Regions from separate parts of the Promicromonospora sp. NPDC060271 genome, predicted to be linked through region 4. Evidence: predicted binding sites of a transcription regulator. Region 4 holds the regulator's gene; each other region holds the start of a gene.
The links. Region 4 encodes LexA, which represses DNA repair genes until DNA is damaged. Its sites were predicted from a motif close to TCGAACANNTGTTCGA; they were not measured.

Region 1 (7,187 bases), on a different contig from region 4:
CGTGTCCTCACCCTCCGCTGCGAGTGCGTCCCGGACCAGCTCGAAGGCCAGCCCGGGCGCGTAACCCTTGCGGGCCAGCGACCCGACGGCGCGGCGGACCCGCACCTCCCGGTCCAGGCCTCGCGTGCGGGTGACCAGCTTGGTGGCCAGCCTGGCGCCGGCCGCCCGCTCGTCGTCGGAGTCGAGCTGGTCCAGGGCCTCGATCGCCGTGTCCTCGTCGATGCCGCGCCTGCGCAGCTCGGCGGCGATCCCGCGCCGCGCGAGGCCGCGCTCGGCGTGGCGGGTGCGGACGATGGTCTCCGCGTAGGTCGCGTCGTCCACCAGGCCCACCTCGTCGAACCTGTCGAGCACCTGCACGACGACGTCCTCCGGGTAACCCTTGCGGGCCAGCGACTGCTCGAGCTCACGCCGGGACTTCTGCGCAGCGGTCAGGATCTTGAGAACCGTCTCGCGGGCCTTCTCGACGGCCTCGTCGCGGCTGATCTCGCCGGACTCCAGGCGCTCCGCGACGGTCTTGCGGGGTGCCCGGTCGGCGCTGCCGCGCCCTCCCCGGCTCCTCGCCCGGCCACCCTCCCGAGCGGCCGGATGGCCCCGACGCTTCCCCACGCCGGGACCATCCGCTGGATCACCGTACTGCACGTCAGAACGGCGCCTTCTCGGCGGCTGCTTCCGCCTTCTCGGCGGTCTTCGACGCCACCGGCTTGGTGGCCTTCGAACGTGCGGTGGTCGACCTGGTGGCCTTCGCCGTGGTGGTCGTCCGGGAGGACGAGCTCGCCGCCGCGACGGTACCCGTGGCCGGTGCGGTGTCGGTGGCGGAGGTCACCGCGGTGGCACCCGCGTCCTCGACCGCCGGCGCGTCGACCTTCGGGCCGACGCCCAGCTTCTCCTTGACGCGCTTCTCGATGTCGTTGGCGAGGTCGGGGTTGTCCCGCAGGAAGGCGCGTGCGTTTTCCTTGCCCTGGCCGAGCTGGTCACCCTCGTAGGTGAACCACGAGCCCGACTTGCGCACGAAGCCGTGCTCCACGCCCATGTCGATCAGGCCGCCCTCGCGGGAGATGCCGTGGCCGTACAGGATGTCGAACTCGGCCTGCTTGAACGGCGGCGCCATCTTGTTCTTGACGACCTTGACCCGGGTACGGTTACCGACCGCGTCCGTACCCTCCTTGAGGGTCTCGATACGCCGGATGTCGAGGCGGATCGACGCGTAGAACTTCAGCGCCTTGCCACCGGTGGTGGTCTCGGGCGAACCGAAGAACACACCGATCTTCTCGCGGAGCTGGTTGATGAAGATCGCGGTGGTGCCGGACGCGCTGAGCGCACCGGTGATCTTGCGCAGGGCCTGCGACATCAGGCGGGCCTGGAGACCCACGTGGCTGTCACCCATCTCGCCCTCGATCTCAGCTTTCGGCGTCAGCGCCGCGACGGAGTCGATGACGATGATGTCGAGCGCGCCGGAGCGGATCAGCATGTCGGTGATCTCCAGCGCCTGCTCACCGGTGTCGGGCTGCGAGACCAGGAGGGCGTCGGTGTCGACGCCGAGCTTCTTGGCGTAGTCCGGGTCGAGCGCGTGCTCGGCGTCGATGAACGCCGCGATGCCGCCCTGGCGCTGCGCGCTGGCCACCGCGTGCAGCGCGATGGTCGTCTTGCCCGAGGACTCCGGGCCGTACACCTCGATGACGCGGCCGCGGGGCAGGCCACCGATACCGAGCGCCACGTCGAGGGCGATCGCGCCGGTCGGGATCACCTCGATGGGCGCACGGGTCTCGTCGCCGAGGCGCATGACCGAGCCCTTGCCAAAGCTGCGGTCGATCTGGGCGAGGGCCGCTTCGAGGGCCTTGTCGCGATCTGCTGGTGCGGGCATGTGCAACACCTTCGGTTTCGGGGCGCTCTGTGCGCCGGCATGGATGGCTCTGTACGTCGTTGCCGACCGTACGCGGAGCCACTGACACGGACGCCTTCTCCGGCCGCCGCCTGTGGACGACGTTCCGAAATCCGTGCCTGTGGTCAAAGTCTAGCCGAACGCGTGTTCGAGGCAAGGCAGGACACGTCGGTGTGTCGTACGGCATCTCGTCGGTGCGGTCGCTCCGGCGACCGGGCGGCTCCAGGGCCGTCGGTCGCGCCTCAGCGGCGGGGCGGCGGTGCCTGCCGGTACTTGTCCTTGCCCCACCGCTCGGCGTCGGGCACGTCCAGCGCGTCGCACAGCGCGTGCCACACGTCACGCGGTTCGTCGCCGTCCTCCAGCGCGGCGGCCGGGGTGCGGCCGTCGAGCGCGGGCAGCACCTGCTCGCGCGCGAGGGCGCGCCCGTAGCCCGGGCCGAACACCTCGTCGACCAGCTGCCAGAAATCCCGTTCGCGCACCGGTCAACCCTACGTCTCCCCCTGCGCACCCGGTGAACTCCGGGCCGGTGTCAGTGGTCAGGGACACAATGGGGTCCATGGCAACGCCCGACGACCCGCTCTCCCGGTTCGGACCCGCGACCCGCGCGTGGTTCACCGGGGCGTTCGCGCGGCCCACCGCCGCCCAGGCCGGCGCGTGGGACGCCGTCGCGCGCGATCAGCACGCGCTCGTGGTCGCGCCGACCGGTTCGGGCAAGACGCTCGCGGCGTTCCTCTGGTCGATCGACCGGATCATGTCGGCTCCCCCGCCCGAGGACCGGTCCCGTCGCTGCCGCGTGCTCTACGTGTCACCGCTCAAGGCCCTCGCCGCCGACGTGCAGCGCAACCTGCGTTCCCCGCTCACCGGCATCCGGCAGGCCGCGGCGAGGGACGGCGTGGCCGTCCCGGACGTCACGGTCGGCATGCGCACGGGCGACACGCCGGCCAACGAGCGCCGCTCGTTCGCGACCCGGCCCCCGGACATCCTCGTCACGACGCCGGAGTCGCTCTTCCTCATCCTCACCTCGGCGGCGCGCGCCGGGCTCGCCGGGGTGGAGACCGTGGTGCTGGACGAGATCCACGCCGTAGCGGGCACCAAGCGCGGCGCGCACCTCGCCCTCAGCCTGGAACGCCTCGACGCGCTGCTCGACCGGCCGGCGCAGCGCATCGGGCTGTCCGCGACGGTGCGCCCGGTGGACGTCGTCTCCCGGTTCCTCGGTGGCGGCCGGGCCGACGACTCGGCCCGCGAGGTCGCCGTCGTGCAACCGCCGTCGCACAAGGAGTGGGCCATCGACGTGGTCGTGCCCGTCCCCGACCTCGCGGACCTCGACAGCGCGCCCGCCACCGGGCCGTCCGACACCGCGGCGTCGCCGGGCGACGAGATCGACCTTTCGGGCGAGGCCACACGTCCGCTGCGCAGGGCCTCCGTCTGGCCGCACGTCGAGGAGCGCGTGGTCGACCTCGTGGCCGACCACACCTCGACCATCGTCTTCACCAACAACCGGCGGGGCGCCGAGCGGCTGACCGCCCGGGTGAACGAGGTGTGGGCGCAGCGCCAGGGGCTGGAGGTCGCAGACCCGGCGAGCACCTGGGCCGCGCTGGTGCCGGGACAGTCGGGCACCAGCGCCGGCCTGCCCCGTCCCGTGCCCGGACAGCGCGGCCTGCCCGAGGCCGTGCCCGGCAGGGACATGACCGCCGACGGCCAGGGCGGGATGATCCTGGCGCGCGCCCACCACGGGTCGATGAGCCGCGCGGAGCGCACACGCACCGAGAACGAGCTCAAGGAGGGCCGGCTGCCCGCCGTGGTCGCCACGTCGTCCCTGGAGCTCGGCATCGACATGGGCGCGGTGGACCTGGTGGTCCAGGTCGGTGCGCCGCCGTCGGTGGCGAGCGGCCTGCAGCGCATCGGGCGCGCGGGCCACCAGGTGGGCGCGGTGTCCAAGGGTGTGGTCTTCCCGATGTTCCGCGGCGACCTCGTGCCGGCCACCGTGATCGCCCAGCGCATGCGCGCGGGCGAGATCGAGCACATGCACGTCCCCGCCAACCCCCTCGACGTCCTGGCGCAGCAGGTGGTGGCGGCGCTGGCCGTCGATGACTGGGCGGAGGAGGAGCTGCTCGCTCTCGTCCGCCGGTCCGCGCCGTTCACGCACCTCGGCGACGCCACCTGGCGGGCCGTGCTCGACATGCTCGCCGGCCGCTATCCCAGCGAGGACTTCGCGGAGCTGCGCGCCCGCATCACCTGGGACCGCGCAACAGGCATGCTGCGTGGCCGGCCAGGAGCCCTACGGCTCGCCGCGACGAGCGGCGGCACCATCCCGGACAAAGGCGCCTACGGCGTCTTCCTGGCGACCGACGCGCCGGACGGCGCGGCCCCCGGCGATGCCCTCACCGACGCGGTGACGGGCGGCGGTGCCCGCATGCGCGGCGGCAAGCGGGTCGGCGAGCTGGACGAGGAGATGGTCTACGAGTCCCGGGTCGGCGACACGTTCACGCTCGGGTCGAGCACCTGGCGCATCCAGGAGATCACCACCGACCGTGTGCTGGTCACCCCGGCGCCGGGCCTCCCCGGACGTCTGCCGTTCTGGAAGGGTGACGCCCAGGGCCGCCCCGCCGAGCTCGGGCGTGCGGTCGGCGCGTTCGTCCGCGAGGCCGACGCCGCCCTGGCCGCCGACCCCGAGGCCGGGCGCAAGCACCTGCGCGACGCGGGGCTCGACACCTGGGCCGCGGACAACCTGGCCGCCTACCTCATCGAGCAGCGGCAGGGCACCGGACGGGTGCCCGACGACCGGACGGTCGTCGTGGAGCGGTTCCGCGACGAGCTCGGCGACTGGCGCGTGGTGATCCACTCGCCGCTCGGTGCACGGGTCCACGCGCCGTGGGCGCTCGTGATCTCCGCGCGCCTGCGGGCCCGGTTCGGTCTCGACGTCGCCGCCATGCACTCCGACGACGGGATAGTGCTGCGGCTGCCCGACTCCGGCGGCGGCTGGGACGGCGACACGTGGGACGTGGGCGCCGCCGCCTCGGCGGACGGCGAGACCGGCGCGCGGCCCGAGCACACGCCCGGCCGGGTCACGCTCGAGGACCTGCTCCTGGAGCCGGACGAGGTCCTCGGCGCGGTCCGCGACGAGCTGGGCTCGTCGGTGATGTTCGCGGCCCGGTTCCGCGAGGCCGCGGCTCGCGCGCTGCTGCTCCCCCGCCGGCGGCCCGACAAGCGGCAGCCCCTGTGGCAGCAGCGCCAGCGCTCCGCCCAGCTGCTGGAGGTGGCCAGCCAGTTCCCCGACTTCCCGATAGTGCTGGAAGCCGCCCGCGAGTGCCTGCAGGACGACTTCGACGTCGCCGCCCTGGCCGACCTCATGCGCGAGATCGCGGCCGGCGGCGTGCGGGTGGTGGAGGTCACGACCCCCACGCCCTCACCCTTCGCCCAGTCTCTCCTGTTCGGCTACACCGCCCAGTTCCTGTACGACGGCGACGCACCGCTGGCCGAGCGGCGTGCGGCCGCCCTCTCGCTCGACCCGGAGCTGCTCGCCGAGCTGCTCGGCGAGCAGGGGTCCGCGGACCTGTCCGACCTCCTGGACCCTGGCGCCGTCGAACGCACGGAGGCCGAGCTGGCCGGGCTGGCACCCGACCGCCAGGCCCGTGACGCCGAGGGCCTGTGGGACCTGCTCCGTCGCACCGGTCCGCATCCGCTCGACGCGCTGCAGGCACGCACCCGCGAGGAGGCACGGCACGCGGTCGAGCACTGGCTCGACGAGCTGGAGGCCACCCGCCGCGTGATCCGCATCCGGTTCGCCGGCACGGAGCAGTGGGCCGTCGCGGAGGACGCGGGCCGGCTGCGGGACGCGCTCGGCGTGGCGCTCCCGGTGGGCATCCCGGAGACGTTCACCGAACCCGTGCCCGACCCGCTCGGTGATCTCCTGCGCCGCCACGCCCGGACGCACGGGCCGTTCGGCGCCGCCGCGGTGGCCCAGCGGTTCGGGCTGGGCGTCGCGATCGTCGTGCACGCGCTTGCCCGGCTGGAGGGCGACGGCGTCCTCGCACGCGGCAGCCTGCGCCCGGGGTCGCTGGGCGGTACCGGCGACGAGTGGTGCGACCCAGGGGTCCTGCGCCTGCTGCGGAGGCGTTCGCTCGCGGTGCTGCGGGCCGAGGTGGAGCCCGTCGAGCAGGAAGCCCTCGGCGCCTTCCTGCCGCGCTGGCAGAACGTCTCCACGGGCCTGCTGCGGGGTGCGGACGGGCTCGTGCAGGCGATCGAGCAGCTCGCGGGTGCCGCCGTCCCGGCGTCGGCCCTGGAGACCCTGGTGCTGCCCGCACGCGTGACCGACTACTCCCCCGCGCTCCTCGACGAGCTGACGGTCGCGGGCGAGGTCCTGTGGGCCGGGCACTCCCGCCTGCCCGGCTCGGGCGGCGGGGACGGACTGGTCTCGCTCCATCTGGCCGACGGCGCCCCGCTCACCCTCCCCGCGCTCGAACCGGTCGAGGAGGAGAGCCTGCTGGACTCCGAGCTGCACCGTGCGGTGCTTGACCTGCTGACCGGTTCGGGCGGCTTCTTCCTGCCCCGCGTGGCCGAGCTCACCGGCGCGGAGCCGGGCGCGGTGCTCGACGTGTTGTGGGACCTGGTCTGGGCCGGGCAGGTCACGAACGACGGGCTGGGCGCCCTTCGGGAGCGGATCGGTGGCGCCGGTGCCCACCGAGCGCCGCGGACGGTCGCGCGCGCCCGGCCGGTGCGGCGCTCCCGGTTCGCGGTGTCGCCCGGGCGGCCTGCCTCGGCCCTCCGGGCGAGCACGTCGGTACCGGGCGGCGGTGGTCGCTGGGCGGCACTTCCGATGCGGGAGGCAGACCCGACCGTGCGGGCCCACGCGCTGACCCAGGTGCTGCTCGAACGGCACGGCGTGCTCACGCGGTCCGGCGCGGCGGCCGAGGGTGTCGGGGCGGGCTACCGCGACGTGTATCGGGTGCTGTCCGGGCTGGAGGAACGTGCGGCGGTGCGCCGCGGGTACTTCGTCGAGCACCTGGGCGGTTCCCAGTTCGCGCTGCCTGGCGCCGTCGACCGCCTGCGGGTCGACGCGCAGGACCGCACCCGGATCATCGAGGCCGAGCTGGAGGTCGCCGAACGAACGTCGGCCGTCGCGACCAGCACGGGCGCGAGCAGCACGAGCGGCGCGGTGGTGCTCGCCGCGATGGACCCTGCCAACCCCTACGGGGCCGCGCTCGCCTGGCCTGCCGGGCCGCACGGAGCAGCGGGCCCAGCGACTGACGGCGCGGCCGCCGGCCTGTCGGGCGGCACGTCGAGCACCGAGTCCGGCGGCAGGGCCGGG
Region 2 (7,187 bases), on a different contig from region 4:
GATCTTGATGGTGCCGTCGCCCGCGCACGCCTCGCAGCGGCCGCCCTTGACGTTGAACGAGAACCGGCCAGGACCGTAACCACGGACCTTGGCCTCCTCGGTCTCCGCGAAGATCTTGCGGATCCGGTCCCAGACGCCCGTGTACGTGGCGGGGTTGGATCGCGGCGTACGCCCGATCGGCCCCTGGTCCACGTGCACGACCTTGTCGAGCTGGTCCAGACCCGTCACGCGCCGGTGCCGCCCCGCGACCCGCCGCGCACCGTTGAGCTGGTTCGCCATGACGGTGTACAGGATCGAGTTGACCAGGGTGGACTTGCCGGAGCCGGACACGCCCGACACGACGGTCAGCACCCCGAGCGGGAACGACACGTCGACGTCGCGCAGGTTGTTCTCGTGCGCGCCGATCACCGTGACCTGCCGGTCGTGGTCGATCGGCCGCCGCACGGCCGGCACCGGGATGGAGCGCCGCCCGGCGAGGTACGCGCCGGTCATCGACTCCTTCGCCTCGAGCAGGCCCGCGTAGTCACCCGAGTGGATGACCTTGCCGCCGTGCTCGCCCGCGCCCGGGCCGATGTCGACGATCCAGTCCGCCGCGCGGATCGTGTCCTCGTCGTGCTCGACGACGATCAGCGTGTTGCCCAGGTCGCGCAGGCGGGTCAGCGTGTCGATCAGGCGGCGGTTGTCCCGCTGGTGCAGCCCGATGGACGGCTCGTCCAGCACGTACAGGACACCAACCAGCCCGGAACCGATCTGGGTGGCCAGCCGGATGCGCTGGGCCTCGCCGCCGGACAGGGTGCCTGCCGGGCGCTCCAGCGTGAGGTAGTGCAGACCGACGTCGAGGAGGAAGCCGAGCCGCGCGTGGATCTCCTTGAGGACCTCGGTCGCGATCTGCGCCTCGCGCACCCCGAGCACGATGCCCTTGAGGAACTCGGCGGCCTCGCCCACCGGCAGGCGGCTGACGTCGGCGATGGACAGCCCGTCGATCTTGACCGCGAGCACCTCCGGCTTGAGCCGCGCGCCACCGCACGTGGGGCACGGCACCTCGCGCATGTAGGCCTCGTACTTGTCCTTGGACAGGTCGGAGTCGGTCTCGCGGTGCCGGCGCTCCAGGAACGTCACGGCACCCTCGAACCCGGTCGAGTACTGCCGTTCGCGACCCCACCGGTTCTTGTACTTGACGTGCACCTTGTGGTCGCGCCCGTGCAGGATCGCGTCCCGCGCCCGCTGGGGCAGCGCCCGCCACGGCACGTCCATGGAGAACTTCATCTCCTCCGCGAGCGCCGTCAGCACACGCTCGAAGTACTCCGACGACGTCTGCGCCCACGGGGCGACGGCGCCGCCGCGCAGCGTCTGCTCGTCGTCCGGCACGATGAGGTCGGGGTCGACCTCCAGCCGGAAGCCGATGCCCGTGCACTCCGGGCACGCGCCGTACGGTGCGTTGAACGAGAACGTCCGCGGCTCGATCTCGTCGAGCGCGAGGGGGTGCTCGTTCGGGCAGGCCCGCTTCTCGGAGAACTTGCGGGTGCGGGTCAGGTCGTCGACGTCGGCGTCCACGAGCTCGATCATCACGAGGCCGTTCGCCAGGGTCAGCGCGGTCTCGACGGAGTCCGTCAGCCGGCGCTGCACACCGTCGCGCGCCACGAGCCGGTCCACGACGACCTCGATGTCGTGCTTGAGCTTCTTCTCCAGCGTTGGCGGGTCGGTGAGCTGCACGACCTCGCCGTCGACCCGGGCTCGCGAGAAGCCCTTGGCCTGCAGCTCCTTGAACAGGTCCGCGTACTCGCCCTTGCGGCCGCGCACGACGGGTGCCAGCACCTGGTACCGCGTGTTCTCGGGCAGCTCGAGGATCTGGTCCACGATCTGCTGCGGCGTCTGCGACTGGACCTTCTCGCCGCACACCGGGCAGTACTGCGTGCCGGCGCGCGCGAACAGCAGACGCAGGTAGTCGTAGACCTCGGTGATGGTGCCGACCGTGGAGCGCGGGTTGCGGTTGGTCGACTTCTGGTCGATCGACACCGCGGGCGACAACCCCTCGATGAAGTCGACGTCCGGCTTGTCCATCTGGCCGAGGAACTGGCGCGCGTACGCGGACAGCGACTCGACGTACCGGCGCTGCCCCTCCGCGAAGATCGTGTCGAACGCGAGCGACGACTTGCCGGAGCCCGACAGCCCCGTGAACACGATGAGCTGGTCCCTGGGCAGGTCCAGGGAGACGTTCTTCAGGTTGTGCTCTCGGGCACCCGAGACGACGAGGCGATTGCTCACAGAGGCATCCTAGGGCGACCCACTGACATTCGCACGCCTGTTCTAGGAAACGGGACGAGGATCACGCTGACGGACTCGTCACACCCGGCCCGACACCCGACGCGGAACCCGCGCGACACCCGCGCGACACCCGCCCGGCGCCCGCAGGGCCTCAGCGCACCGCCCGGCCGTCGGAGACACCCGACCGGCGTACGCGGGCCTGCAGGTCGAGGGCCCGCAGGAGGTCCTGCTCGTGCGCGTAGGACCCGTCGACGAGCCGGCGCCGGACGTCCACGACCTCCTGGGCGTACTCGGCCGCGGAGTCCAGCATGTTGAGGTCGAGGTGCACCGAGGCCATGTTGGAGAGGGCGGAGGCGAGACCTGGCAGGTGGAGGTCGGGGCTCCGGCGCGCGAGCCCGCGGCGGACGCGTACGGCCTCCGCCGTCGGCTCGACGCCTTCCTCGGGGCGCCCCGCGTCGATGAGCGCGGCGCCGAGGTTCAGCAGCGCGTCGGCGAGGTCCGGCTCGAAACGTTCGGGGTCGTGGGCGGCGAGCAGCCGCAGCTGGGCCACAGCCTCCTCGGTGGGCGCGACGGCGTCCTCGGCCCGGCCGAGCTCCGAGTAGAGCACCCCCAGGTTGGACAGCGAGCGCGCCAGGTACTCCTCGCCCGGGTGCCCCTCCGCCGCCAGGCCGCGCCGGATCGCCACCGCCTCCTGCTCGAGGGGCAGCGCCTCGTCCGGCTCCCCGGCACGCGAGTGCGTGACCGCGAGGTTCGACAGCGAGGCGGCGAGCATCCTGCGGAACCGCGCGGGGTTCTCGCGCGCGAGCCGACGGCGCAGCAGCACGGCCTCGCGCTCGAGGGATATCGCCTCGTCCAGGTCGCCGAGCCGGGACCGTACCGCGCCCAGCGACGCGAGCGTGTAGGCGAGCGTCCAGGTGTGCGCGGCGGGATTCTCGCGGGCGAGCTGGCGGCGCAGGGCCGCGGCCTCGCCGAGCGGCTCGATCGCCTCCCGGTCACGGCCGAGCGCCGCGTACGAGTTGGCGAGGTTCGTCAGCGCGAACCCGAGCTCCTGCCGGTACCGCTCGGGCGCCTGCAGCACCATCCTGCGGCTGAGCTCGACCGCCTCCAGCGCGAACGCGGGGGCCTCCTCCGGGCGGCTCTCCGTGAGCGTCACCGCGCGGTTGGACAGGGCGGTCGTCAGGAAGACGCCCCACTGCCGCGGGTCGCGCCGCACCAGGTTCCGGAGGATCGGGAGCAGCTCCATGAACCGCGCGTCCTCCTCCTGGGGAGGACCCGTGTCGCTCAGGACGACGGTCAGGCTCATCAGGACGCGGGCCAGCTCGGCCTCGATCCAGCCGGTGTCCCGTTCGTCCGCCGCCCGGGTCAGCTCGACCGCCTCGAGCTGCGCGGCCAGCGCGTCCTTCGTCATCCCGGCTCGCCAGTGTGCGACGCCGAGGGCGTTGATCGCCCCCACCAGGGCCGTGCGGTACCGGTCCGGGTCGCCCGCCGCGAGGCGGCGCCACGCGGCGACGGCCGCCTCCAGCGCGTCCAGCGACTCGGCGAGGCGCGCGTCGTCCCTGAGCGCCATGCCCAGGTCGGTGAGCGCCTCGGCCCGGCCCGCCGCGTCCCGGGCCGCCGCGACCGACCGCTCGGCCCTGTCCACGTCGTCGGTCGACACGTCCATCACGCCGCGGGGCTTGAGCAGGAACGACGTCCGCAGGGCGCGTGGGTCGTCCCCGTAGGAGTCGGCCGCGCGGCGCAGGAGCTCCGCCGCCAGCGCGCCGACCCCCGGCGTCTCCGACAGCTCGATCTCCAGCCGGCGGGCCACGTGGACCACGCGCAGCGCCGCCTTCCTGGACAGGCCCCACGTGCACGAGCCGACCAGGGCGACCGACCGCCCGAACCGGTCGGCGATGAGCACGTCCCCGACGCGGCCGTGCCCGACGGCATTCGCCTCCAGCCCCGTCACCGGACGCTGCAGGCCGAGCAGCCACTGCGTACCGGCGCGGCCGGGCACCCCGGGGACCACCCTGCGCAGCACGTCGCGCACGCTCGCCGCGTCGTCGGCACCCAGCAGGCACACCGCGGCCACGACGTCCTTGACCTCGTCGACGGTCAGCTCGAGACCGGCCTCGCGCGCCGACCGCGTCCACGAGCTCGCGGCCACCTCGAGGAGACCGCGCACCGGGTTCAGCTCGGTGGCCGGGACCTGGATCCCTGCCGCCCCGAGGGCGGCCAGGGCCGCGGCGGCGTGCAGGTCGATCACACGAGTCCCGCCGACCGGTTCCGGCATGCGCACGGCGGACACGCCGGGGTTCTCGACGCCGAGGCACTCGGCGAACGCGGCGGTCGCGGCCTCCAGCACCGCGCGGTCCGGCAGGCCGGGCGCCAGTGCCAGGTCCAGCGGGACCTGCGTCGCGCCGTCCCGCTCGAGCAGCGGCCACAGCATCGAGCCCCAGCGCAGCCGGCGCAGCCACTCCCCCGCGACCCGGGCCAGCAGGAGGACGCGAACGCGGCCACGGCCGGGGCGGGCCAGGGCGTCGAGCATCGCGCCGAGGCCCAGCCGGGTCGCCGCGTTGTCCACTATGAAGAGCACGTCGCCCGGCGGCCGTGCGCGGACCGTGGCGGCCTCCCTGCCGCGCGGCACGGGGACGACGGTCCAGCCGGACTCGCCCAGCCGGCTGCCGAACTCGTTCGCGAGGCGGGTCTTGCCGAAGCCGACGGGAGCGACGATGAGCCGCAGGCTGATCGACGCCGGGCTCTCGGCCCACGTGCGGAGCTCGTCGAGCTCCTGCTCGCGACCCATGAAGGGGACCACGGCCCGGGCCGGGTCGAGCAGGGCGGTCGGGCGCCGGATGCCGTCCAGCGGCTCGTCCGCAGCAGCCGTGAGAGGGCCGCGGCGGACCACCGTGCGGGCGGCCCGGACCGCGGCGGCCAACCGGGTCGACACCTCCGAGACCACCACGATGAGCAAGTCAACCGGACGAACGTCCAACACTGCAAGGGGAACAGGCAGACTGGTTCACCCCGTGATCAGGACCGCGCACGGACGAACACGGCGTAACGGTCGCGCGGCCGCTTGTGAACGGCGTCACCGTGCCGTTTCGCCCGCGGCCAGGTCGCTCGCGACCGGATCACCCGACGCGGAATTTCACCCGCGGCCTGGCCCGACCCGGCCGGCCCCAGCCCGGCCCGGTGCCGTCAGAACCCGAACCGCTCGACGTCCCGCATCTTGTTCGTCGCGTCGAGCGCTGCGACCTTGTAGGCCTCCGCGAGCGTGGGGTAGTTGAACACCGTGTCGACCAGATGGTCCACGGTGCCGCCGGTGGTCATGATCGCCTGTCCGATGTGGATGATCTCGGTGGCCCCGGTCCCGAACACGTGCACGCCGAGGATCTTGCGGTCCTCGGTCGAGACGAGCAGCTTGAGCATCCCGTAGGAGTCGCCGACGATCTGCCCGCGCGCCAGCTCGCGGTAACGCGCGACCCCCACCTCGTACGGCACGCCGGCGGTGGTGAGCTGGTCCTCGGTGTCCCCGCAGTAGGAGATCTCCGGGATCGTGTAGATCCCGATCGGCTGCAGCTCCAGCAGCGACGAGATCGGCTCGCCGAACGCGTGGTACGCCGCGAGCCGCCCCTGCTCCTGGGAGGTGGCGGCGAGCGCGGGGAAGCCGATCACGTCGCCGACGGCGTAGATGTGCTCGACGCCGGTGCGGAACTGCTTGTCGACCTGCAGGCGGCCGCGCCCGTCCGCCTCGAGCCCCGCCGCGGCGAGGTCGAGCCCGTCGGTGGCGCCCTGCCGCCCGGCGGAGTAGAGCACGCAGTCGGCGGGGATCCGCTTGCCGGAGGCGAGCGCGGTGACCGTGCCGCCGCTGCCCGCCGTCACCGACTCGACGGTCTCCCCCAGCCGGAAGGTCACCGACAGGTCGCGCAGCTGGAACTTGAGCGCCTCGACGACCTCGGAGTCGCAGAAGTCGAGGATCTTGTCCCGCGCCTCGACGACGGTGACGCGCGTGCCGAGCGCCGCGAACACCGACGCGTACTCGATGCCGATCACCCCCGCGCCGACCACGACCATGGTCCGCGGCACCTCCGTCATGTCGAGGATGCCGTCGGAGTCGACCACGCGGACGCCGTCGAACGCGATGTTCGCGGGCCGCGCGGGCCTGGTGCCGACAGCCACGACCAGCTTGTCGGCGGACAGCCGCCGGACGACGTCGCCCTCGCCGTCCGTCACCTCCACGTCGTGCGGGCCGGTGAACCGGGCGCTGCCCACCACCGTCTCGACCTGGTTGCGCGCGAGCTGGCTGCGCACCACCTCGACCTCCCGGCCGATGACGTGCTGGAGCCGCGCGAGCAGGTCCTGGACGGTGATGCGGTCCTTGAGCCGGTAGCTGGAGCCGTACACGTCGCGCATGTGCAGGCCGGTCAGGTACAGGACCGCCTCGCGCAGGGTCTTGGACGGGATGGTGCCCGTGTGCAGGCTGACGCCGCCGACGTGGTCGCGCCGCTCGACCACGGCCGCCCGCCTGCCGAGCTTGGCTGCAGCGATGGCGGCCTTCTGGCCGCCGGGGCCGGAGCCGATCACGACGAGGTCGAAGTGGTTCTCACGTGCGTCCATGGTCCGAGTGTGGCGGTGCGGCGGCCTCGTGACGAGCGACTTCGTCACGGACGGTGCAACTTCATCAAGAATTAACCGGCTCCGCCGTCGTGATGGCAGGCTGGCGCCCATGAGCATCTACGCCGTGAGCTACACCTACTCCGATGACGTGGCGACCCGTGACGAGGTCCGCCCCAGCCACCGCGACTTCCTGCGCGGGCTCAACGCGGAGGGCATCGTGCGCGCCTCGGGACCGGTCGACGGCGGGGTCGGCGCGCTGGTCGTCGTCGAGGCGGAGTCCGCAGAGGACGCGCTGCGCATCCTGGACGCAGACCCGTTCCAGG
Region 3 (7,187 bases), on a different contig from region 4:
GATCAGCGCGACGGTCGCCGGGTCCACCTTGCCGGGGATCTCGACGACGATCTGCTTGTCGCCCTGGCTGGCGATCTCGGCCTCGGTGACGCCGTTGGCGTCGACACGCTGCCGGATGACACCGATGGCCTCTTCCATCGCCTCCGGGGTGATCTCGGATCCGTCGGAGGTGACGGCCTTCAGGATGACCTGGGTTCCGCCCTGTAGGTCAAGGGCCAGGCCGGGGGCCAGGCTTGCTCCGTCAGGATTGCTGTCCGACTTTCCGTCGAACTGCCAACCAGCCAAGAGGGCGCCGAAGGGCAGCAGGATCGTCAAGATCGTCAGGAGCACGATCGTACGAACCGGCCGCGAGCGCCGGGTGTCAGTCGCCAACGTCTGTCTCTTCTCGTGTGCGCACCGGGGTACGTCCGGTGCGGGTTCGGCGCCGTCCGGGGTCACCGGACGGCGCGGCCGTCACTTACCGTCTGCTTCGGCGTCCCGCCGCTGCTGCTCCTGGTACTCGCGCCTGGCGGTGTCCAGCTCAGACAGGTCGTCGGGAACGTCCTTCGTGTCGGGGCTGATCGTACTTGCCCTTTCGCCGTCCGTTGTGACTTCGGACTCATCGGCCGCGTCGTCGGCGTCCTCGTCGGCGAGGGGCTCCTCGATCTTCTTCGAGATGGCGGCACGGAGCCAGGTGGTGGGGCTGCCCGGGAAGGACTCGATGGTCACCTGGTCGGTCGCGTCGTCGACGTCGATGACGGTACCGATCATGCCGGAGGCGGTCATGACCTTGGTCCCGACGGTGAGGTTGTTCCGGAACTCCGCTGCCTCGCGCTGCTGCTTGCGGGTGCGGGAGGACATGAAGAACATCACCACGAGGAGGATCGCGATGAGAATGAGCATTTCCACGGTAAGGGTCCCTGTTCGATTGCGGTGTCGGATGAGCAGCGCTCGTATGTCGCGCACGTTCGACGAGGATCCAACCCAGTGTAGTGCCGGGGCGGGATCCTCGGGCGCCCCTCGAAGGGCGCTAGGTGATCAACGTCGGGACTTGAGCAAAGTTCCCGATTTGGTGAGCTCCAGCGTGGGGTGCAGCCTCGAAGCGCTGTAGGCCTGTAGTGGTTCGGCCGGCAACACTGCCGTGACCCAAGCGCTCGGGCGCCGCCCGGCCGACTGTTCGGGCTCAGCAGCCAGAGCTACCGCGCACGCCGCAACAGCTTGGTGCGATTTCAACACATCGGCCCAATGAGTCGTACGGTCACCGGGAGCAGGGAGATCAGGCGGGACGGCTCGCTGGTGATCTGGCGCGCCGACTTCCCGGGCCACGAGGTGTGCGCGGTCTTCACACCCACATCTTCCGAGCGGTAGACGCCAACTGTCACGTCTGCACAATCGTGGATACGGACCGAAGCGGTTCAGGAACGGGAGTGCGTGGGGTGCGACTGTCCCCACGCACCCGCGGCACTACCGGACGCGGAAGGACCGCGTCCCTGAGCAACTGCTGTCGCCCGAGCTGGTATTCACGTTGCAGCTGTAGTACTGGATGAGAGTCCCAACTGGCGCGGAGCGCGTCGATTCCACCTGCGTAGTGGTGTTACACCCGTTCGCATTTCGGTGAGTGCGCCACGAGTCGCTCCCGATCTTGTAGTGAGTGACGGGTCCACGTGAGTCACACGCTTCGTCGCTCGTGGAGATGCCGGCCTTGCCGCTGTTCATGGGAGCGTGGATGCACGACATCGCACCATCGTCCGGCGATTTCACACAGTCAGTTACATCCGCGTTCGCTGGCACACCGAAGAACAGCAGCGGCGAAGTGAAGACCAAGGTCAAGGCAAGGCGAAAGAACCTGCGCATAGTTCCCCCTCGTAGAACAGAATGTGGTGGCACAGACCTTGTCACACCACCCAAGAAGGGTCAAGGAAAGTCAAAATTTAGGCTGAGTGAGCCCTAAGTGCTCCCAGGCCGCGGGAGTCGCCACGCGGCCGCGCGGTGTGCGTCCGATCAGGCCCTCGCGCACGAGGTAGGGCTCTGCGACGGTCTCGACCGTCTCCGCCTCCTCGCCCACGGTCATGGCCAGAGTGCTGAGCCCGACGGGTCCCCCGCCGAACCGGGTGCACAGCGCGGTGAGCACGGCGCGGTCGAGCCGGTCCAGGCCGATGGGGTCGACCTCGTAGACCTCGAGCGCGGACCGCGCGGCGTGCAGGTCGAGGCGCCCGTCGCCGCGCACCTGCGCCCAGTCGCGCACGCGGCGCAGCAGGCGGTTGGCGATGCGGGGGGTGCCGCGCGAGCGGCCGGCGATCTCGTGCGCCGCCGCGTGCTCCAGGTGTGCCCCGAGCAGCCCGGAGGAACGCAGGATCACGCGCTCCAGCTCCTCCGGCGAGTAGTAGTCCATGTGCCCGGTGAAGCCGAAGCGGTCCCGGAGCGGGGCGGGCAGCAGGCCGGAGCGCGTGGTGGCGCCGACGACGGTGAACCGCGGCAGCGCGAGCGGGATCGCCGAGGCGCCCGCACCCTTGCCGACGATGACGTCGACGCGGAAGTCCTCCATCGCGACGTACAGGAGCTCCTCGGCGGGGCGGGCCAGCCGGTGGATCTCGTCGATGAACAGCACGTCCCCCTCCTCCATCGAGGACAGGACGGCGGCGAGGTCGCCGGCGTGCTGGATCGCGGGGCCGCTCGTGAGTCGCAGGTGCGAGCCCAGCTCGCCCGCGATGATCATCGCGAGGGTCGTCTTGCCGAGACCGGGCGGGCCGGACAGCAGGACGTGGTCGGGCGGGTTGCCGCGCGCGACCGCCGCCTGCAGCACGAGCGAGAGCTGGTCGCGCACCACCCGCTGGCCGACGAACTCGTCGAGCCGCTTGGGCCGGAGCGCTGCTTCGGCGGCCCGCTCGACCTCGTCGGCGCCGGGCGTGACGATGCGGTCCCGCTCGCCGGTGGCCGAGCCTGCCGAGACCTCAGCCACGGTGTCCTCCCAGCAGGCGCAGCGCGGCGCGGAGCGTCGTCGCGACCTCGTCGGCCGCTATCGCGTCGGTCCCGGCGTCGGCGAGCACCTTCGCCACGGCGTCGTCGGCCTGCTTGGCCGGCCAGCCGAGCCCTGCCAGGGCCTCGACCACGCGCTCGGAGTGGTCGCCCGCGTTCGCGGCGGGCTCGGCCGCCGCCCCGCTACCCGTGAGCGCCCCCGACGGCGGCCCGAGCCGGTCCCCCAGCTCGAGAACGATGCGCTGCGCGCCCTTCCTGCCGATGCCAGGGACCCGGGTGAGCGCGGCGAGGTCCTCACCGGCGACCGCCCGGCGCAGCGCGTCCGGGGTGTGCACGGCGAGCATCGCGAGCGCCAGGCGCGGCCCGACGCCGGACACCGTCTGCACCACCTCGAACACGTCGCGCTCGTCGGGGTCGCCGAACCCGTACAGCGTCATCGAGTCCTCACGGACCACCATGCTCGTCGCGACGCCGGCCGTCTCGCCGACGCGCAGCGTGGCCAGCGTGGTGGGCGTGGCGTGCACGAGATAGCCGACGCCGCCGACGTCGACCACCGCGCGGTCCAGGCCCACATGGGCCACGGTTCCCGTCAGCGAGGCGATCACGGGGTCCCCCTTCTCGGGTCGTGGATGGGGCCTCGATGGTCCAGCTCGTCGAGACCCACTCGAACAGTCGTGCGACGACCCTAACAAGCCGGACCACCCGCTCCCCCGCACCACGCCGCCGGTACGTGCCAGCGCCCCGGCCGGCGGCCGAGGGCTCAGCGACGGGGGCGCTGCTTCGCTGCCTGTTCCGCGGCGGCCCAGGCGCGCTGCGCGGGGGTGAGCTCGTGCCGGTCGCCGCCCTGCAGCGCTCCGGCGGGCCGCCACAGGTGGCAGACGGCGAGGGCCAGCGCGTCGGCGGCGTCGGCGGGCCGCGGTGCCTCGGAGAGGTCGAGGATGCGGGTGATCATCGTCGTCACCTGGGCCTTGTCGGCGCGGCCGGAACCGGTCACCGCCGCCTTCACCTCCGACGGCGTGTGCAGGGCGACGGGCACACCCCGGCGGGCCGCTGCCACCATGGCCAGGCCCGCCGCCTGGGCGGTCCCCATCACGGTGCCGACGTTGTGCTGCGCGAACACCCGCTCGACCGCGACGACGTCGGGCACGTGCTCGTCGAGCCACAGGTCCAGACCCTCGGCGATCCTGAGCAGCCGCAGGTCGGTGGACAGCTCCGGTTCGGAGCGGATCACACCGACCGCGACCATCCGTGCCCGGCGCCCGGGCAGGGAGTCGACCACACCGATTCCGCACCTGGTCAGGCCCGGGTCGACCCCTAGTACGCGCATGGCGTCAGGTTCTCATGGCGCCGGGCCGGGGCTCGACAGGCTCGGCCGACGAGCGGGCTCGTCAGCGGGCAGGACCGGCCAGCAGGTGCGTCAGTCCTCTTCGTCGAGAGCGGCCATGACCTCGTCGCTCGCGTCGAAGTTCGCGTAGACGCTCTGCACGTCGTCGCTGTCCTCGAGCGCGTCGATGAGGCGCATGATCTTGCGAGCGCCCTCGACGTCCACCTCGACCTGCATGGAGGGGTGGAAGATCACGTCGGCTGAGTCGTACTCGATGCCTGCTTCCTGGATGGCGGTTCGCACCGACACCAGGTCGGTGGCCTCGGTCAGGACCTCGATGACCTCGCCCTGGTCCGTCACGTCCTCGGCGCCGGCGTCGAGCGCTGCGAGCATGACCTCGTCCTCGCCCACGCCGTCGGCCTTCGGGACCACGATCAGGCCCTTGCGGGAGAACAGGTACGACACCGAGCCCGGGTCGGCGAGGTTGCCGCCGTTGCGGCTGAACGCCAGACGCACCTCGGAGGCCGCGCGGTTCTTGTTGTCGGTGAGGCACTCGACCAGCACCGCGATGCCGTTGGTGCCGTAGCCCTCGTACATGATCGTCTGGTAGTCGACGGCGTCGGCGCCCTCGCCGGAACCGCGCTTCAGCGCGCGGTCGATGTTGTCGTTCGGGACCGACGACTTCTTCGCCTTCTGCACCGCGTCGAACAGCGTCGGGTTACCGGCGAGGTCGCCGCCACCCGTGCGCGCCGCGACCTCGATGTTCTTGATCAGCTTCGCGAAGAGCTTGCCGCGCTTGGCGTCGATCGCGGCCTTCTTGTGCTTGGTCGTGGCCCACTTGGAGTGACCTGACATGCCTCTACCTGACTCCTTGCATTTCCGATGGCTCTTGCTGTGACGTCTTCAGTGGCGTCGAACGGTAGCGGGCGAAGCGCTCAGCCACCCGTAACCATGCCGACGAACAACCCGTGCACTCGCGTGTCCCCCGTGATCTCGGGGTGGAATGCGGTGGCGAGCAGCGGGCCCTGCCGTGCTGCGACGATCCTACCGGCGGCCGCCACAGGACGGCCCTGCGTATCCACAGCGGGGATACGTGCGAGCACCTCGACGTCGCGCCCGGCCTCCTCGATCCAGGGGGCGCGGATGAAGGCGGTGCGTACCGGACCACCGTCGGAGACACCCACGAGGTCGAGGTCCGTCTCGAACGAGTCGACCTGCCGCCCGAACGCGTTGCGCCGCACGACCACGTCCATGCCGCCGACGGTCTGCTGGTCGGCGGTCCCGTCCAGGATCCGGTCGGCGAGCAGGATCATCCCCGCGCACGAGCCGTACACCGGCAGGCCCTCCTTGATCCGGGCCTGCAGCGGGTCGCGCAGCTCGAAGATGCGCAGCAGCTTGTCGATGGTCGTGGACTCCCCGCCGGGAAGCACGAGCCCGTCGACGGCGGCCAGCTCGGCCGGGCGCCGGACGGACACGGCGTGCGCGCCGACGGACTCCAGGGCGGTCAGGTGCTCACGGACGTCGCCCTGCAGGGCGAGGACGCCGATGGTCGGTGTACTCACAACCATCCATTCTACGGCGCCGCAGTGGTCACCCGAGGACTGGCCCGCCTCGCTGTGGATCTCAGGATCAGACCAGCTCCCGGGAATCACCAACGCCGTCGTCCCTCACACTCGCGGCATCCGCCGACAACTCCGCGGCGTTGCCAGGGCGCATCGGCGGGATGCCTGTGAGGTCGCTCCCCGGAACCCACAGACGCGGAGACTGCATCTGGCGTTCCCAACCGACTGGGAATCCCATGTCAGCGAGGGACACCACCCCATCGGCAGGAAACCCGCAGAGAAGGTCCACGAGCTCGGCGTTCCAAGCGCCGTCCATCGAGACCTTCTCCATCAGGAACCAGAGGATCATGAGCGCCGGATAGAACCGAGCACGATCACGATGCTCAAGGTCGGCAAGGTGCTCAAGCTCCTTGATGCCGCGAAGCGCCGACACCCGGATCGTGTCCGTGAAGTGCCTGTTCCATAGCCGCGCATGGTGCGCGCACGTGTTCCGCGCGAGATTCAAGGTTCGCAGCCAGTTGGCAAGGACGGACCCGTCACCCGTTCCCGACCGATCGACGACACCGAGCTGGAGCGCGATGGCGTCGCGGTCACGCCGCTTCAGCCCCTGGAAAAGGACCGAGAGGGCACCGAAGTCGACGACCTCGAGCGCGGCCCAGATCGGCAGATCGCCGCCGTACTTCTTCCCGTAGTGCTGCACGTACTCCTCTGCGGACCGCGCCTGGTGCCCACGAAGCTTGGCAATCCAGCCGGAGTGCCGTGATGGTCGCCCCTGGCCCGGCATACAGAACCGCTTGTCGAGATGGCTAGGGTCCAGGTGCGCAAACGGCCCACGTCTACCCAGGGCATCGGTGACCCTTACACGGACAGCAACTTCGATTCGTTCGATCGCGTCCATGGTCAGAAGCTTGAGCTTCCGATCGAACTCGTAGACCCGCAGCACCTGAGCCAAGTCCGTTCCAGCACTGACGTCAACCGCGCGTATCGGACGGCCTTCGCGGGACGACGCGGCCCGATCGACGACGCGGTACGGGTACCAGTAGCCACTGAGTCGGTGGTATCCGATCTGCCCCAGCGCGAACAGGCAAGTAGCTTCGTCGAGCCGCATACCGCGCTGTCGCAGTAGCGCCGCCTGCTGCTGGCTCGATAGGTGAGGCTTGATGTAGTGGGGCACGTCGTTTCCTCGAAGTTGCGATAATTTCACGCCATATGCAGCCCAGGAGCGATGAATACGCCCACTGATGGCGCGTTCGAGGTTAACGAGGCGGGACCAATTCCTCTAGTTGAAAGCAGGCTGGTCGAACCGCGGGTCAAGAAGACATGAAGACCGGCCCGTGATCGCAGGG
Region 4 (7,055 bases):
GCGTCTTCAACACCATCGCGGGCTGGGTCGGGCTCGGCCCCTACCCCTGGCTCCAGGACGCCGGCAGCGCCATGCCGTCGCTCGTCCTCGAAGCGACCTGGGCCGCCGCGGGCGGGACGGTGATCATCTACCTCGCCGCGCTCGTCGGAGTGCGGACCGAGCTCTACGAGGCCGCCGAGGTCGACGGCGCCGGCGTGTGGCGCAAGGTCTGGCACGTGACCCTCCCGCAGCTGCGCGGCGTCCTCTTCATCACGCTGATCCTGCAGATCATCGGCACCTCACAGGTGTTCCTCGAACCGTTCCTCTTCACCGGGGGCGGCCCCAACAACGCGACCCTCACGATCCTGATGCTCATCTACGACTACGCGTTCGGGAGCAGCCTCGGCGGCAACTACGGTGCCGCGACCGCCCTGAGCCTGATGCTCGCGGGCGTCCTTGCCGTCCTCTCCGCGGTGTACTTCCGCGTGACCCGACCCTGGAGCAGCTGACATGGCAGCCACCGCCGAACGCGGCATCGTCTCGGCCCACGACCGGCGCCGGCCGAGCGTACGGGCCGCCCTCGGCGTCCTGCAGGGCGGCCTGCTGGTCACCCTCGTCGTCGTCGGGCTCGGGCCGATCCTCTGGCTCGCGAAGGCCGCCGTCACCCCGACGCAGGACACCCTGCGCGAGCCGCTCGGGCTGTTCCCCACCGGGGTCGACTGGGCCAACCTCGCCACCGCGTGGAACCGGGCCGAGATCGACCACTACTTCGTCAACACGCTCGTCGTCGCGGCAGGCGCCTGGTTCTTCCAGCTCCTGGTGGCCACCACCGGCGGCTACGTGCTGTCGGTGCTGCGGCCCCGGTACGGCAACGTGATCCTCGGGCTCGTGCTCGCGACGCTCTTCGTACCGTCCGTCGTGCTCCTCGTACCGCTGTACCTGACCATCCTCGACGTCCCGCTCGTCCACATCAGCCTGCTCAACACGTTCTGGGCGGTCTGGCTGCCCATGGGCGCCAGCGCCTTCAACGTCCTGCTCGTCAAGCGGTTCTTCGACGGCCTCCCGCGGGAGATCTTCGAGGCCGCCCGCGTCGACGGCGCCGGACCCCTCCGGCTGCTGTGGAGCATCGTGCTGCCGATGTCGAAGCCCATCCTCGGCGTCGTCTCGGTGTTCGCCGTCATCGCCGCCTGGAAGGACTACCTCTGGCCGCTGCTGGTCCTCCCGGACCCGGTCCACCAGCCGCTCTCCGTCCGGCTGCCCGCCATCGCCCCGTACCTGGAGCTCGACGTGTTCCTCGCGGCGCTCGCGATCTCCACGGTGCTGCCGATCGCCCTCTTCCTCGCCTTCCAGCGCCTGTTCCTCAGCGGCGCCGGACTGGGCGGCGCGGTCAAGGGATAACCCCTCGGCCGGCCGCCGGCACCTGTGGACGAGACGGGGTGCGTGTCGGTGGTCCGGCTTAGGATCGAACGTGTGACCAGCCTTCCCGACGCCCCTCCCCAAACCACCGACATCCCCGAGGTCGAGGAACTTCTCGACCTCGCCGTCGGTGAGCTGGGCGGTGGGCGCCGGGACGGCCAGCACCGCATGGCCGTCGCGGTCGGCGAGGCCATCGAGAAGGGCGAGCACCTGCTCGTCCAGGCGGGTACCGGCACCGGAAAGTCGCTCGGCTACCTCGTGCCCGCCGTCCGGCACGCGGTCGCCGCCGACAGCAAGGTCATCATCTCGACGGCGACCCTGGCCCTCCAGCGCCAGGTCATCACGCGCGACCTGCCGCTCGTGGCCAGGGCTGTGACGCCGCAGCTCCCGCGCGAACCGAAGATCGCGCTGCTCAAGGGCTGGCACAACTACCTGTGCGTGCACAAGATCGGCGGCGGGTACCCCGCCGACGAGCCCACCCTGTTCGACCTGCCCGGCGGCGAGGACCACCCGCGCACCGAGGAGCCCGCGGCTTCCGGCGGCGCTCGCGGCCGGCGCAGGGACGACGGCGCGACGCTCGCCGACCATGTCCGCCGCCTGCACGAGTGGGCGAACGAGACGGAGTCGGGAGACCGCGACGACCTGGTCCCGGGCGTGCCGGACCGGGCCTGGCGCCAGGTGTCCGTGACGGCGCTGGAGTGCCTGGGCGGCAAGTGCCCGATGCTCGCCGAATGCTTCCCCGACAAGGCGCGGGCCGCCTCCCGGGAGGCTGACGTGGTCGTGACCAACCACGCGATGCTCGGCATCGCGGCCACGGGCAGCCCGGGCGTCCTGCCGGAGCACGACGTCGTGGTGGTGGACGAGGCGCACGAGCTCACCGACCGGGTCACGTCCTCGGCGACCGTCGACCTGTCCATGGCGTCGGTGGAGAACGCCGCACGCCTGGCGCGGCGGCACGCGGGCACCAACACCGACGCCCTGGACGCCGCGGCGCAGGCGCTGGGGACGTTGCTGGTGACGGCCCCCGCCGAACGGTTCCCGAGCGGCCTGCCCGACGAGCTGCGCCTGGCGGTCGGCGCGGTGCGCGACGCGGCCCGCGAGGTGCTGAGCGCGCTGAAGCCGGAGGCGAGCGGCGGCAAGGGCCAGGCCCCCGCCCAGCCCGAACCCGGCCTGAAGATGGCCCAGGGCGCCATGCTGCAGCTTTTCGAGACCGCCGAGCGCATGGCATCCGAGGACACGACCGCCGACGTGCTGTGGTGCTCGCGCCCGGACAACGCCTGGGGCAGCTTCGGCGACAACGTGACCCGGCTGCACGCCGCGCCGCTGCACGTGGCAGGACTGATCCGCACCCATCTGCTGGGCGAGGCGACGGGCGTCTTCACGTCGGCCACGCTCGCGCTCGGCGGAACGTTCGAGCCGGTGGCGGGCACGCTCGGCCTCAACGGCGCGGACGCCCCGCCGTGGCAGGGCCTCGACGCCGGCAGCCCGTTCGACTACCCGCGCCAGGGCATCCTGTACATCGCGCGGCACCTGCCCGCGCCGGGTCGCGAGCCGACGACGGAGGCGCAGCTCGACGAGATCGCGGAGCTGATCACCGCGGCTGGGGGTCGCACGCTCGGGCTCTTCTCCTCGCGCCGTGCCGCGAACGCCGCGGCCGAGGCCATGCGCGAGCGGCTGGACCTCCCGATCCTGGCGCAGGGCGACGACCAGCTTCCGACGCTCGTGCGCGAGTTCGCCGAGGATCCGCAGGCGTGCCTGTTCGGCACGCTGTCCCTGTGGCAGGGCGTGGACGTGCCCGGCCCGTCGTGCCAGCTCGTCCTGATCGACCGCATCCCGTTCCCGCGCCCCGACGACCCGGTCAAGGCAGCGCGTGCCCGCGCGATCGAGCAGGCGGGCGGCAACGGGTTCATGGCGGTGTCGGCGCAGCACGCGGCGCTGCTGCTCGCGCAGGGCGCCGGGCGTCTCGTGCGGAGCAAGGACGACAGGGGAGTGGTCGCGGTCCTCGACCCGCGCCTCGCGACCGCCCGCTACGCGTCGTTCCTCACCCGCTCGATGCCCGGGTTCTGGCCGACGACCGACTCCGCGCTGGTCCGCGCCGCGCTGGCGAGGCTCGACACCTGATCTGGCTCGACACCTAGTCTGGGGGTATGGCAGCCCTTTCGGACATCCCGGCCGCACGGTCCTCCGGCGCCCGCACCACCAAGCTCGCGGTGGTGGGCGCCGGCGCGGTGGGTTCCACGCTCGCCTTCGCCGCGCTCGCGCGGGGCTCGGCGCGGACCATCGCCCTGCACGACGTGAACCGGGCGAAGGTCGAGGCCGAGGTGCTCGACCTCCGGCACGGCCTCATGTTCACGCCCCAGGTGCAGGTGATCGGCTCGGACGACGTCGCGGTGTGCGCGGACGCCGACGTCGTCGTCGTGACCGCCGGGGCGAAGCAGAAGCCCGGGCAGACCCGCATCGACCTCGCCGAGGGAACGATCGGGCTGATGCGCGAGATCCTGCCCGGCCTGGTCGACGTCGCCCCGCACGCCACGTACGTGATGGTGACCAACCCCGTCGACGTCGTGACCTACGCGGCGCTCAAGATCTCCGGCCTGCCGCGCGAGCGGATGTTCGGCAGCGGCACCGTCCTGGACTCCTCCCGGCTGCGCGTCGTGCTCGCCGAGCGCTGCGGCGTGGCGGTGGGGAACGTGCACGCGTACATCGCCGGAGAGCACGGCGACTCGGAGATCGCGCTGTGGAGCTCGGCGTCGATCGGCGGCGTGCCGCTGCTCGACTGGGAGCCGCTGGGCGGCAACCCGCCGCTCGACGCCGCTGTACGCACCGAGGTGCACCGCGAGGTGGTCGACTCCGCGTACCGGATCATCGCCGGCAAGGGGGCGACCAACTACGCCGTCGGCCTGGCTGCCACCCGCATCATCGAGGCGGTGCTCAAGGACGAGGGCCGGATCATGCCGGTGTCCTCGCTGCTGGACGACTACCACGGCATCGGTGACGTGTGCCTGTCCGTGCCGTCCCTCGTGGACCGGCGTGGTGTCACGGACAACGTGCGGGTGCCGATGTCCGACGACGAGCTGGCCGGCCTTCGTGCCTCGGCGGACAGCGTGCGGGCCGTGCAGAGGCGCTTCGGCTTCTGACAAGACTGGCGAGGTAGAGCGCCTGTCCACCCTTCGCAAGGCTCACCTTGCAGAGGTGGACAGGTGCTCCACCTCGCGGTCCCGTCAGAGGCTGCGCAGCACCGCGACCACGCGGCCGAGGATCTGGGCCTCGTCACCGGGAATCGGCTCGTAGGCAGGGTTCTGCGGCAGCAGGAACACGTGCCCGTCGGTCTGCTTGAACGTCTTGACCGTGGCCTCGCCGTCGATCATGGCGGCGACGATCTCGCCCTGCTCCGCGACGTTCTGCTGTCGTACGACCACCCAGTCCCCGTCGCAGATCGCGGCGTCGACCATCGAGTCGCCGGCGACCTTGAGGAGGAACAGCTCACCGTCGCCCACGAGCTGGCGGGGGAGCGGGAACACGTCCTCGACGACCTGCTCGGCAAGGATGGGGCCACCGGCCGCGATACGACCGACGAGCGGCACGTACGACGGCGGCGGGGTGCCGGCGTCGTCGGGAACGGAGCCACCCCAGTGGACCTGGCCGCTACGGCGTGGCTCGGGCCAGTGGATCTCGCCGCGTGTCGGCTTGTCGACCTGCTCGGCCATCGGCTCCACGAGCTCCATGGCGCGCGGCCGGTTGGGGTCGCGGCGCAGGAAGCCCTTCTTCTCGAGCATCTGGAGCTGGTGCTTGACGCTCGACGGGCTGGCCAGCCCGACGGCCTCGCCGATCTCGCGCATCGACGGCGGGTAGCCCCGCGTCTCGAACGACTGCCGGATCGTGTCCAGCACGAGGCGCTGCCGTTCGGTGAGGCGGTCTGTCGGCGAGATCGTGTGCACGTCGGCGACCGCCTTGTCGCCTGGCGCGTCCAGCGTGGCGACGCCGGAGGCTGCCGTGTCGACGGCTCTCGTGTCGCTGGTCCCGTCCCGTCCCGTCATGCCCGTGCCCCTCCCGTTCCGACAAATGTTCTCCTGTGCGCTACCCACTCTAGGTCACAAATGCGCTCGGCTCAAACGAATGTTCGAGCGTGTCTCGACATGGACGGTGTCTCGTGCTACACAATGGTACGGGCGTTCGACGAACGCTTGTATGAACGACGAAAGCTCTGCACACTTCGAGGAGGGGCCATGGGGGACGTGATCCCGCTGCGGCAGTACACCCCGACGTATGAACCGGCGTATGCGCCGTCGTATGGCCGGGCGTACACGCCGGCGGCCCGACCGGCCGCGGTTCGTGCGTACACCCCGACGGAAGGGCGCACGCTCGCCGACCGGCTGGGCCTGGCCGGCCTGCGGCTCACCCGGCGCGGCCGCGTGGTCCTCGTGCTGCTGGCCATGCTCCTGCTCGCTCCGATGGTCACGTGGGGGGCCACGGCGGTCGCCAGCTCCCCCGGGGAACCCGTCGAGGTCCGGGTGCACGCGGTCCAGCCGGGTGAGACGCTCTGGGGCTTCGCCGAGGAGGTCGCGAGGCCCGGCGAGGACGTGCGTCACGCGGTGGCGAGGCTGCAGGAGCTGAACGAGATGTCGACGGGCAGCGTGCGTGTCGGGGAGCTGCTGCTCCTGCCCAAGGAGTGACCGAAGGCCTCGATTCGCCGACGAATGTTGCGGCTATGTTGCAAGGGGGTGGTTTGCCCGCTTACGGTCGGGGCGCGACCGGAGGCCTCCGGTCGATGGTCGACCACGCAGGAGTGAGCATGCACTGCCCGTTCTGTCGCCACGCCGACTCGCGTGTGGTGGACTCGCGGACTGCCGACGACGGCCTGTCGATCCGGCGCCGACGGCAGTGCCCGAACTGCAACCGGCGGTTCACCACCGTGGAGACCGCGAGCCTTTCCGTGGTCAAGCGCTCCGGCGCCACGGAGCCGTTCAGCCGCGACAAGGTCGCCGCGGGTGTGCGCAAGGCGTGCCAGGGACGCCCGGTGAGCGACGACGACCTGGCGATCCTGGCCCAGCGCGTCGAGGAGACCCTGCGGAGCAACGGCAGCGCGGAGATCGACGCGTACGAGGTGGGCCTCGCCATCCTCGGCCCGCTCCGCGAGCTCGACGAGGTGGCCTACCTCCGGTTCGCGAGCGTCTACCAGGCATTCGACTCGCTCGAGGACTTCGAGAGCGCGATCACCTCGCTCCGTGCCGAGCGCGCCGAGCGGGCGGCCGCTCAGGCCTAGGAGTCCGTGGGCCCGCCGCACCGCCGTCGGCAGCGGTCGCCTCGGTGGTCTCCAAAAATGTTGGCACCTGGCGGTGCGGTGGTGCAGGCTGGGGCCGACGACGGACCCGATCGAGGGACCCCCGGAACAAGAGGAGGTGATCGGTGTGACGGACGAGAAGCCCAATGCCGAGGTGGCCGAGACCAAGGGCGCTGAAGCGCCGAAGGTCGCGACAGCGCCGAGCACGGACGCGAAGGCGAAGTTCAAGGAAGCTCTGGACCGCAAGAACGCGGCCCGGAGCCGGACCTCCGCGGGCGATGTGAACACCGGTGCGGTGCACGGCTCGGAGACGACCGGCCCTGTGCAGAAGATGTTCCGCCGCAAGTCCGGCTGATCCTCGGTGGTGGAGGCCGGCCGA

Region 1: a site for LexA is predicted at 2,016-2,031, ahead of recA (recombinase RecA). Genes of this name have one in related genera too.
Region 2: a site for LexA is predicted at 2,295-2,310, ahead of uvrA (excinuclease ABC subunit UvrA). Genes of this name have one in related genera too.
Region 3: a site for LexA is predicted at 3,620-3,635, ahead of ruvA (Holliday junction branch migration protein RuvA). Genes of this name have one in related genera too.

The regions. Positions count from the first base shown of each region.
Region 1 covers NZ_JBHXBG010000205.1:2,172-9,358, reverse strand. Annotated here, with positions in the region: gene ACFWE2_RS22665 (regulatory protein RecX) at 1-606, opposite strand, end outside; gene recA (recombinase RecA) at 641-1,861, opposite strand; gene ACFWE2_RS22655 (DUF3046 domain-containing protein) at 2,122-2,358, opposite strand; gene ACFWE2_RS22650 (DEAD/DEAH box helicase) at 2,427-7,187, shown strand, end outside.
Region 2 covers NZ_JBHXBG010000063.1:1,102-8,288, reverse strand. Annotated here, with positions in the region: gene uvrA (excinuclease ABC subunit UvrA) at 1-2,265, opposite strand, end outside; gene ACFWE2_RS11790 (tetratricopeptide repeat protein) at 2,417-5,194, opposite strand; gene sthA (Si-specific NAD(P)(+) transhydrogenase) at 5,446-6,864, opposite strand; gene ACFWE2_RS11780 (YciI family protein) at 6,974-7,187, shown strand, end outside.
Region 3 covers NZ_JBHXBG010000111.1:8,878-16,064, reverse strand. Annotated here, with positions in the region: gene secD (protein translocase subunit SecD) at 1-330, opposite strand, end outside; gene yajC (preprotein translocase subunit YajC) at 454-882, opposite strand; gene ruvB (Holliday junction branch migration DNA helicase RuvB) at 1,904-2,938, opposite strand; gene ruvA (Holliday junction branch migration protein RuvA) at 2,931-3,560, opposite strand; gene ruvC (crossover junction endodeoxyribonuclease RuvC) at 3,716-4,282, opposite strand; gene ACFWE2_RS16990 (YebC/PmpR family DNA-binding transcriptional regulator) at 4,373-5,134, opposite strand; gene pdxT (pyridoxal 5'-phosphate synthase glutaminase subunit PdxT) at 5,215-5,847, opposite strand; gene ACFWE2_RS16980 (Abi family protein) at 5,909-7,015, opposite strand.
Region 4 covers NZ_JBHXBG010000228.1:79-7,133, reverse strand. Annotated here, with positions in the region: gene ACFWE2_RS23535 (carbohydrate ABC transporter permease) at 1-488, shown strand, start outside; gene ACFWE2_RS23530 (carbohydrate ABC transporter permease) at 490-1,377, shown strand; gene ACFWE2_RS23525 (ATP-dependent DNA helicase) at 1,450-3,516, shown strand; gene ACFWE2_RS23520 (L-lactate dehydrogenase) at 3,543-4,532, shown strand; gene lexA (transcriptional repressor LexA) at 4,617-5,432, opposite strand; gene ACFWE2_RS23510 (LysM peptidoglycan-binding domain-containing protein) at 5,622-6,068, shown strand; gene nrdR (transcriptional regulator NrdR) at 6,188-6,658, shown strand; gene ACFWE2_RS23500 (DUF5302 domain-containing protein) at 6,804-7,031, shown strand.